Regions from separate parts of the Mesobacillus sp. MER 48 genome, predicted to be linked through region 3. Evidence: riboswitches for the same ligand, from Rfam matches in the RefSeq annotation. Region 3 holds a riboswitch; each other region holds the start of a gene.

Region 1 (3,130 bases), on a different contig from region 3:
AGTACCTGTAAACTTACTTTCCGTTTTTCTTCTCTTTTTCATTGTTTGGATTACCGTGGCTGTCATCATCTTCCTGCTCGTCGTCTTCCACTTCGTCATCTTCTTGCTTTTCTTTATTCTTCTTTGTTTCTTTTACTGCCTCTTTACGCTTCTCTTCAGCTTTTTTCGCTTCTTCTTTACGCTTCTCTTCAGCTTTTTTCATTTCTTCCTTACGCTTCTCTTCAGCTTTTGCTGATTCTTCTTTTTGCTTTTCTTCAGCCTTCTTTTCTGCTTCGCGCTTTTGTTCTTCCGCTTTCTTTTTAGCTTCAGCTTTCTTCTCAGCAGCCTTCACAGCGGCTTCTTCCGCCTTCTTTTCTGCATTTACTTTCTTTTCTTCTACTTTTGAAGCAGTCGTTTTCGATACCGTGCCGGCAACTGTAGCGGCTGCAATATTAACTTGCTGGTCAGCCGATTCAGTCTCCACATTTCCTTCCTCAGTTTCCATTTCTTCTTCAGGCTGTTCTGCTTCTAAGGAGCCTTCATCTTCTGAAATTTCACCACTATCATCTGCATCAGTCTCTTCATCGACTGAAGATTCTTTTTTACCTGCTGCCAGTCCTTTCAACTGTGAAGGATGGACACCCAGCTGCTTGGCTGCCTTTCCAAAACCAACCTTTTCCTCTGTATATAAAACGGCAATCTCTTCCACTGTCTTGCCAGCTGCCTCTGCAAGCCAGAAGATTTGTGCGATTTGTCCATAACCCAACTCCTGCTCACGCAGCTGGGCTACCCTATCCTGATCAAGATCCTTTACCACGTTAGCAACGATCTTTGCTTGTTCTGTTGCTTCTTCAACTTCTTCCTTCAATTCATCTTCGAGTTCTTCGGTAAGCCCTTCCTCAAGATCAGCTGCATTTTCCAACTCTTCTGTCAGCCGGTCTTCTCCATCGGAATCGGTCCCGTCTTCAACAATGACCTCCGTGACCTTCTCTTGCGCTTCCTCAAGCGTTTCTAAATAATCTTTTAACGCCTCTTGTACGAATTCTGTCTTTTCCTCCTCTGACATAGCTGCCGCCTCAGCCAGCCTCTCGTTCGCAAACTCTAAAAGCAGCTCGGCTTCCTTTTCATCATCAAAGGTAATTAAAAGCTTCAATTCTTCAAATAATTGATCAAACGTAAATAAAAACTCGTCTGGTGTCGTTCCGGGATCTGCAGTTTCAATAACTTCCTCTGCGGATACTCCCGTACCAAAAGCAAGCAACCCGATCAAAATTGTTGATGCGAAAAACTTTTTCATTCCAATTTCCCCCACTAATATATTGGAATTAAAATCAAAAAAGTGCTGTCCGAAGAGCAGCACACATAAATCGACTATGTGAACCTTCGGCAACTGGCTGGCATGGTCATGACTTTAGCCCCTGTAGTTTTGCGTCCCCAGGTTTCCCTGGATTTGCCTTTATCGGATTTTAATTCTACTTTTATCATACTTATTCGACACGAAAAAATAAATAAAAATTTTTAAAGTTTGCACCACAGCTACTTCGCTTCCCCGCCAAATTTCCCTTCCTGGTAATCCCGGTATGCCTGGCGGATTTCTTCCATTGAATTCATGACGAATGGACCGTATGCAACGACTTCCTCTTTGATTGGCTGGCCAGAGTAAACCAAAACTCTTGAGCGCTTATTCGCTTTCAAAGATAGGGCGCTTAAGCCTTTGCCAACATCATTGTAAGTTAAAGTTGCTGCTGAAGATTTCTTTAGGTTGGTCTTGCTTTCACCAGCTTCAAGTTCACCTGAAAGTACATAAAGGAACGCATTATGTGTCTCTGGAAGCTCATATGTGAATTCAGCACCTTCTGACAGGCGAATTTCAGATAAAGCAAATGGCACCAATGGTTCCAACGGTCCCTTTACACCCGCGGTTTCTCCTGAGTAGACCTTCAGTGTGCCGCCATCGAATGGGACAACAGGCGCCTCTTCGTTATATACATTCTGATAAGAAGTGGTTGTGCCTTTCAGCTCTCCAGGCAAATTCAGCCATAATTGCAGCGTATGGGCAATGTCGTTTTCCACCGCCTCCTCGGCATGCCTCGCTCCGCTGCCGGCGTTCATGTACTGGATATCCCCTGCCTCCAGGATGCTGTGGCCTCCATGATTATCGATATGTTCCAGTCTGCCGTCAATGACAAACGTAATCGTTTGGAAGCCGCGATGTGGATGGTCGGAAAAGGTTCCGCGCTTGAACCAGTCCTCCGCCATTAGAATGAACGGGTCCAGTTCCCTCCAGTCTTGCGGGTTCAGTACCATTCCTGCCTGCACATGCGGCATGACCCTCTCTTCATATTGAACGGTCCAATGCTTTTTTATATCTCTTTTAAACATTTTTATATCCCCTTTCCAGGTACTTCAATTTTTACAGGTCATTTTACCTTCCCAGTTGCATTAAATTATACCAATCGCAGGTATTATTTTAAATCAAAGATACTTTAAGCTGAGATAAACCCTATCTTAATCAGAGTCCAAGTCCCAAACTGCTATTCTAGAAAAATGCCATTGTGAGAAGGTCTTTCATCCTATATAATATAAATTTGGCTTTTAAATATCGTGGTTCGTAACCATCCCACGTAAAAAAACTAGGAGAGATGAAAATGAATACGAGAATGATTGTCCGAAACGGGATTCTTGCTGCATTGTATATTGCCGTTTCCGCAGTTATCCAGCCATTCGGCTTTACCAATGTACAGTTCCGCGTATCGGAAATGTTCAACCACCTGATTGTTTTTAACAAAAAATTTTTCTTCGGAATTGTATTAGGTGTGTTTTTAACAAACCTGCTCTTTTCCCCGATGATCGCTTATGACCTTGTTTTTGGGGTTGGCCAGTCAGTGATTTCTTTATGGATTACGATTTTCACTGCAAAATATATCAAGAATATCATCGGCCGGATGTTTGTGAATACTCTGGTGTTCACCTTCACGATGTTCCTGATTGCGCTTGAATTGAATCTAGCATTCCAGCTGCCGTTCTGGTTCACATGGCTGACAACAGCCGCAGGTGAATTCATCGTAATGGCTGTCGGCATCCCAGTGATGCTTGCGATCCATAAACGAGTGAATCTTGAGAAGTTGGTATAATTTTAAATAAACGGTTC
Region 2 (3,130 bases), on a different contig from region 3:
TTAATAAAAGCTGCCTAATGACAGCCTGGTCGCCCAGGCCTGTCAACGGCAGCTCTTTTTTATATATTCTGTGTATCCATACGTCTGGCGAAATCCACGAACCGGAACTTGTCGGGACGATGCCTTGACTCGGTATACTGGAAAAGTGTCGCATCATCGAAATAAATATAGTTTTTCACGATGACAATCGCATGGAATCCTTCCATATCCAGAAGCTCCCGATCCTCTTCACTCGGTTCCTCAACCGTGAATTCCTTTTTGGCAAAACTGATTTTTTTATCCAGTTCCTGCTCAATATATTCAAAAATCGAATTCTCGCATTTTTGGCGTGACAGGCCTGGCACATGCCTTTCGACGATAAAATCCTTATCGAGGATGACCCGTTCTTCATCAATATGCCTGACTCTCTTCACCTTCCAGACCATCTCATCATTGTCAACATTCAGTTCCCTCGCGATATCCGCTCCTGCCTGTTCGAGATCAAACCCATCCACAGTCGTCTTTGCTTTTCCGCCCATATTTTTCGCGAGTTCTTTAAAACTGATTAGCCCGGAAATCGGAAACTGGTGCCTTTTCAAATCGAGCACGAGTGAGCCTTTGCCGCGGATTTTTTGGATAAAGCCATTTTGTGCGAGAAGATTCAGGGCTTTGCGAATTGTTTCGCGTGATGTCTGATACATTTCGGCAAATTCATTTTCAGATGGCAAAATTGTTTTGGCGTGGTAATGCCCCTCCTGGATTTGTTTGGCGATTTCTTCATAGATCAATAAATACTTTTTCTGCATATCATCACCCGTACCTTGTCTGATTGCTACCATTTTACCTTTTTTTCGAATAAAAGAATATTATAGACTATCCTGTTTACTTTTTATAAAAATTCACCGTTAACCGCCGATAACTATAGAGACTATTTTTTTCCCAACCTTTTATTAAAAAAAACACCACAAAAATTGAGAAGATTGTTTATAATTGTTCTGTAAGGTGTTCTTAATATGGAACTATTTTATCAGATTTGTTATGATATAACTATAAATTGACAAGGTGTGTGGATACTGTGATTGGTGAACGCGTCAAAAAACTTCGACAAGAGAAAAGAATGTCCCTATCCGAGTTGGCTGAGCAAGCTGGCGTCGCAAAGTCCTATTTAAGCTCTTTGGAACGGAATCTGCAAACGAATCCTTCAATTCAATTTCTTGAGAAGATCGCTGGAGTCCTGAATGTCCCGGTTGATCAATTGATCCATGAACAAGTCGATAAAGAAAATATTGATTCTGACTGGGTTAATCTTGTGAAAGAAGCAATGGATTCCGGAATCAGCAAAGACCAGTTCCGTGAATTTCTCGAGTTCAACAAATGGAAACTCAATAATAAATAATCACAAGGGACAGCCATTTCGCTGTCCCTTTTTTGTAAAATAAAAAGCACCTCTGTAAGGAGCTGCCCGAGTATATAACGATTATCTTTATGTATCCTTTACTCCTGCCTATTGGTCATTAAAAATTTCCTGATTTCTTCTTTATTTATTCCCATCTCCAATGCTTCCATGATCAGCTGCATCCATTCTGTATCCAATTCTTCGAAAATTACCTGTTCTTTAATCAAGTTCTTCCCCCCAAAATACAGTTAGTATCCCAGGCGGCCCGGCCATCATAGTACTTTTGCACCTTAGATCCGTGACTTTGCGTCCTGGTTTTTCAACCAGTTTGCCTTTATCTGTACCTTTTTGCTTAATCGTTTACTCCCAATGTCATTGTACCTTGTTCTATATATTTAACATGTAAATATTTGTCGGCGAATTTCTGGAACTATCCTTCTTTTTCTTCCAAACAATTACAAATTTATAGATTAAAACATTATTTTTCTGAAAATTTAAATCTTTTTACTAGTATTTTTTGTCGCATCCTATCCTTAAATGTTGAACTCTTTTTTTACATTCACCCCCATAAATCTGAAGATAAGCCTTTGGACTGTGAAGTTTTTGGATAGGTTTGCCTTTTCCCGCGATGCTTTAGGACTACTTTTTCAAGGCTGATGGCATTGAAAAACGGGTACCTTGTTAAATCATTGCCACACACCGGACATAGCCATTCACCCTGTTCACTGCTGCTAAACGAGGGACGATTGCATCGATCGCAGTTTTTTCTGTACATTGCCATTTGCCTCCTTAACTCGGTACTACTACACTCCATTCGAGTATAGTTCAGAGGAACCATTTTTGAAAAAGTCCATAATAAGGCAAATTTTCTTAAAAAAGAACAATAATCGTTCTTTTTTAAGAAATTCCTTCCATTCTCATACTATTTCGTATTTTTTAAAGAATCTATTTGTTCGTTATAATGAATATAGTTGATTTTAAGGAGATAACTAGATGAAGGTTGGAGAGAAGATTAAAAGATTAAGATTGGAAAGAAACTATTCTATTACTGAACTTTCTCAAAAAGCGAATGTTTCCAAGTCATACCTAAGTTATATCGAAAGAGGCATTCAAGAAAATCCTTCGCTCCAGGTTTTATCACGACTTGCCCACAATCTGGATACGTCTGTGGAGAACCTGATGGGCCAGCAAACAAAAAGGATTGATTCGATCCCCGTTGATGAGGAATGGATCGGACTTGTTGACGAAGCAATAAAAAATGGGATCAGCAAAGAAGATTTTTCTTATTACCTTGATTTCATGAAATTCAAGAACCGTATTGATAAAGAAAAGTAGCGAGTATTATAAAATACAAATTAAGAATGCATCTTAGACCAAAATACCAAAAAAAAACAGCCTTAATGGCTGATTCTCTGTTTGGAAAGGCTGGCGGCAATCTTCGCTCCCACCCTGGCGTTATTTTTGACAAGCGCGATATTAGCAACAAGGCTCTTTCCCTCGGTCAGTTCTTTAACCTTACCCAGCAGGAATGGGGTCAAATGCTTGCCGTCTATATGCTTTTTCTTCGCTTCTGCCAGTGCTTTTTCGATCACGTCAGCTATGAAACTTTCTTCCATTGCATCACCTTCAGGGATCGGATTGGCAACGACGATTCCACCATTGAGCCCAAGATCCCATTTAGTTTTGATCATATCCGCGACAGCCTCGGGAGTATCGAGGCGGAAGTTTACATTATACGGGCTCGTCCGTGTATAG
Region 3 (3,130 bases):
TTCAATATCTCAAACTGATAATTCCATTTCCTTTCGGCAATACCAGGATTGCCTAACTGGTGCTCAGCATAAAAAATGTCGTTGTTATCCACAATGACTTTCCTTGATGGATATGAAAATCCTAAGCCATCTTCCGCAACCACGGAACCATCTTGGGGATTCAGGATGTATAAATTTGATCCAGAACTGCCTGATTCACCTAAATAAAGACGATTATTAACAGAATCGAATTCAATATCAGCTTCAAAGTATGTGTCTGAACCTACTTGACTTTCTGTCTGTGTTGTTAAATCAACATGATAGATTTTCACATGTTGATCTTCAGGTACATAATATAAATCTGTTCCGTCTGTTGCAATATTGTATGGTGACTGGGTAGTAGTCACTGTACTGATACTATCCCCATGATTCAAGCCAGTAACAGAGATATTCGTACCACCATAATTTGCAATGTACAACTGATTTCCAACACGGTCAATATCAGTTGGCATTGAACCAATGAACCTGGCGTGTTCTACTTCCAATGTTTCAGAGTTGATATAAAGCAGCAAATTATCATGCTTTGAAATTGCGTATATCTTCTTGTTCGCCTCATCCATTACCCAATCTTGAAGGGGTGGCAATGATAGTTTATTGTTTACAGGTTCATTGAATTGAGCTGCAGGAGCCGTAAAAGAAGCAGTTGATTTCTGGATTGTGCCGTCAGTGACATTGTACAAATAAAGCTCGCCATTCCCGACTAAAAGTTCTTCCACCTTAAAGGAAAATGAATGAACTTTTTGATACGTATCCCTTTTAAAAACACCTGATTTCGTATATACAAAATTCTCATCTGTTCCGAGGATTTTAGCCGCAGTTTCAGATTCTGGATCTTCAAGGTATGAACCGTGAATATTACCTAGATTAAGTGAATCCAGCTTTCTGCCTGCGAAAAATATATCATTCCCATCAAGAATTAGATTTCTTTCTGGATAACTAAAACCATAGCTATCATCATATGTCATTTCTGACTTTAATGAATAATCAGTGGTTGATATCGCCTCAATTGTCGAACCTGATATGCCTGATTCAGCAATATATAAAGTATCCTTTTCGTTATTCAATATTAAGTCTGGCTCATGGAAAGAAGAATATGTATCTCCCTGGATAGTAATCTCTTTATCTAGAAAAGTAGTAAGATTATATTCATAAAGACGCGAATCTTGATCTTCCTCAACATAAAACAGCTTATCACCGGTAATTTCGATCCTATACGGAGCACCAAGTGTAGTAATATATTCTTCTGTAATTTCAGTTGTAGTTAGATCGAAGACAACAATTTTCTTAGTATCTGGCAATGCAATATACAATTCGTTGTTTACCTTTTTAATATCAGAAGGCCTGCCTTGCAATGAAACTGACTTTTCCAATTGCAAAGTAGCAGCGGATAAAATTTGAAGATTTCCTTCTGCAGTTACGGCATAAATTTGGTTTGTTTGCTGGTCAAATATCCAGTCAGCTAAACTGCCTTCTATTTTTAACTGGCCAGTGGCTTCTGCTGTAGCGATCGTGCTTGGAAATATCGGACTTAATGAAGATAGTATTAAGAAAAAAATTAATCCTACATTTAATATTCGAGTTTTCATAACTTCTCCTCTCACACTGTTTTTATTGAAATAAACTAAAAAAACTCCTTTCTGTCAACGCGCCCAATACATACGGGTACCGTTGCCAAAAAGAAGCTGATAAGTTTCTTTTCAATTCGGCAACCCGGCTATCATAGCATTCCTGCCTTAGACCCGTGGCTTTGCGTCCGCGACTTTAGTCGTGTTTGCCATTATCGTTGACAATTTTTGTCGTTTTTTGTTACTTTTTGCTCATGTTTAATACTATATTAGTCACAGTTTGATTTCAATGAATTTTTGGTAAATTTTCTTTTTATGTAAAAAACTATAATAAAAACCAGCTGATTTGCTGGCTTTTATGGCAATTATTTATATAAACAACAACAAACTCACAGCCATGACCGCCATACCGGCTACCAACCCATAAATCGCGAGGTGTGATTCATCGTATTTTTTCGCGGCGGGCAACAGTTCATCAAGTGAAATGAAGACCATGATTCCGGCAACCGCGGCAAAAATGACGCCGAACATAATATCGTTCAAGAATGGCATCAGGAACAGGTAAGCCGCCAGTGCGCCGATCGGCTCTGATAACCCGGACAAAAATGATAGCTTGAAAGCTTTCTTTTTATCTCCGGTCGCGAAATAGACTGGCACGGAAACGGCGATTCCCTCCGGAATGTTATGGATGGCAATGGCAATCGCAATGGCAACACCTAATGCAGGATCCTGGATTGCGGAGGTGAAGGTTGCAATTCCCTCCGGAAAATTGTGAATTCCAATCGCAAGCGCAGTGAATGTACCCATTTTCAATAAAGCTGCGTCGTTGGAAGGTTTATTGGAGATGTTCATATCCTCAACTTTCTTCAGTTCATGAGGATTTCCCTGCTTCGGTATGAACTTATCAATTAAGGCAATCAATACAATTCCCGCGAAAAAACCGCCCACGGTCGCCCAGTTTCCCAATTGCACGCCCATCGCCGAAACGAGAGCATCCTTGGCTTTGACAAAGATTTCAATCATCGATACATAGATCATGACCCCGGCTGAAAATCCAAGAGCCAGCGAAAGGAATTTTGTATTCGTCCGTGATGTAAAAAAAGCAAGGACACTGCCAATTCCTGTGGCAAGGCCTGCAAATAATGTCAAACCGAAAGCAAATAAAATCTCCTCTGTCATTGATATTCTCCTTTTAAAATCGATATTTGTGCTGACCCAACGGGAATTCATCGTCTATGTCTGTTACCTGAATGAATCCATTCAACAGTTCGAAAAATAGTCTTACACTAAAATGTTTCCTTTGGTAAACTTTCAAGATGCAAGAATCCCTTTACCCTAACAATATATGCATTTACCCTAAAAAGTTTCCTTAAGTAAACATTTTATCGTATAAGAAACTCCTTCTGCAAGAATAAAATACAAAAACCCCTGCAAAGCTGCAGAGGTTCCTTCAAAACTATAGATTTCTTTTAATTTTGTAATCTGCCTTTTTCTTTTCAAGCCAGTTTGGATATTCAGTCTGGATT

What was found. A riboswitch is a leader RNA that binds a small molecule or an ion and turns the genes downstream of it on or off. The one in region 3 is predicted to bind cyclic di-GMP.
Region 1: another riboswitch for cyclic di-GMP. It lies ahead of M3593_RS15915 (DUF5667 domain-containing protein); the one in region 3 lies ahead of M3593_RS18740 (YncE family protein).
Region 2: another riboswitch for cyclic di-GMP. It lies ahead of M3593_RS15665 (anti-repressor SinI family protein); the one in region 3 lies ahead of M3593_RS18740 (YncE family protein).

What each region holds. Positions count from the first base shown of each region.
Region 1 covers NZ_JAMAUR010000004.1:227,437-230,566, reverse strand. Annotated here, with positions in the region: gene M3593_RS15915 (DUF5667 domain-containing protein) at 14-1,276, opposite strand; cyclic di-GMP riboswitch class I at 1,362-1,444, opposite strand; gene M3593_RS15910 (pirin family protein) at 1,516-2,361, opposite strand; PreQ1 riboswitch class I at 2,578-2,622, shown strand; gene M3593_RS15905 (QueT transporter family protein) at 2,628-3,113, shown strand.
Region 2 covers NZ_JAMAUR010000004.1:170,457-173,586, reverse strand. Annotated here, with positions in the region: gene M3593_RS15680 (late competence development ComFB family protein) at 1-4, shown strand, start outside; gene treR (trehalose operon repressor) at 60-785, opposite strand; gene M3593_RS15670 (helix-turn-helix domain-containing protein) at 1,055-1,375, shown strand; gene M3593_RS15665 (anti-repressor SinI family protein) at 1,474-1,602, opposite strand; cyclic di-GMP riboswitch class I at 1,632-1,718, opposite strand; gene M3593_RS15660 (hypothetical protein) at 1,935-2,150, opposite strand; gene M3593_RS15655 (helix-turn-helix domain-containing protein) at 2,369-2,710, shown strand; gene M3593_RS15650 (pseudouridine-5'-phosphate glycosidase) at 2,773-3,130, opposite strand, start outside.
Region 3 covers NZ_JAMAUR010000006.1:114,098-117,227, reverse strand. Annotated here, with positions in the region: gene M3593_RS18740 (YncE family protein) at 1-1,625, opposite strand, end outside; cyclic di-GMP riboswitch class I at 1,741-1,825, opposite strand; gene zupT (zinc transporter ZupT) at 1,974-2,783, opposite strand; gene M3593_RS18730 (peptidylprolyl isomerase) at 3,061-3,130, opposite strand, start outside.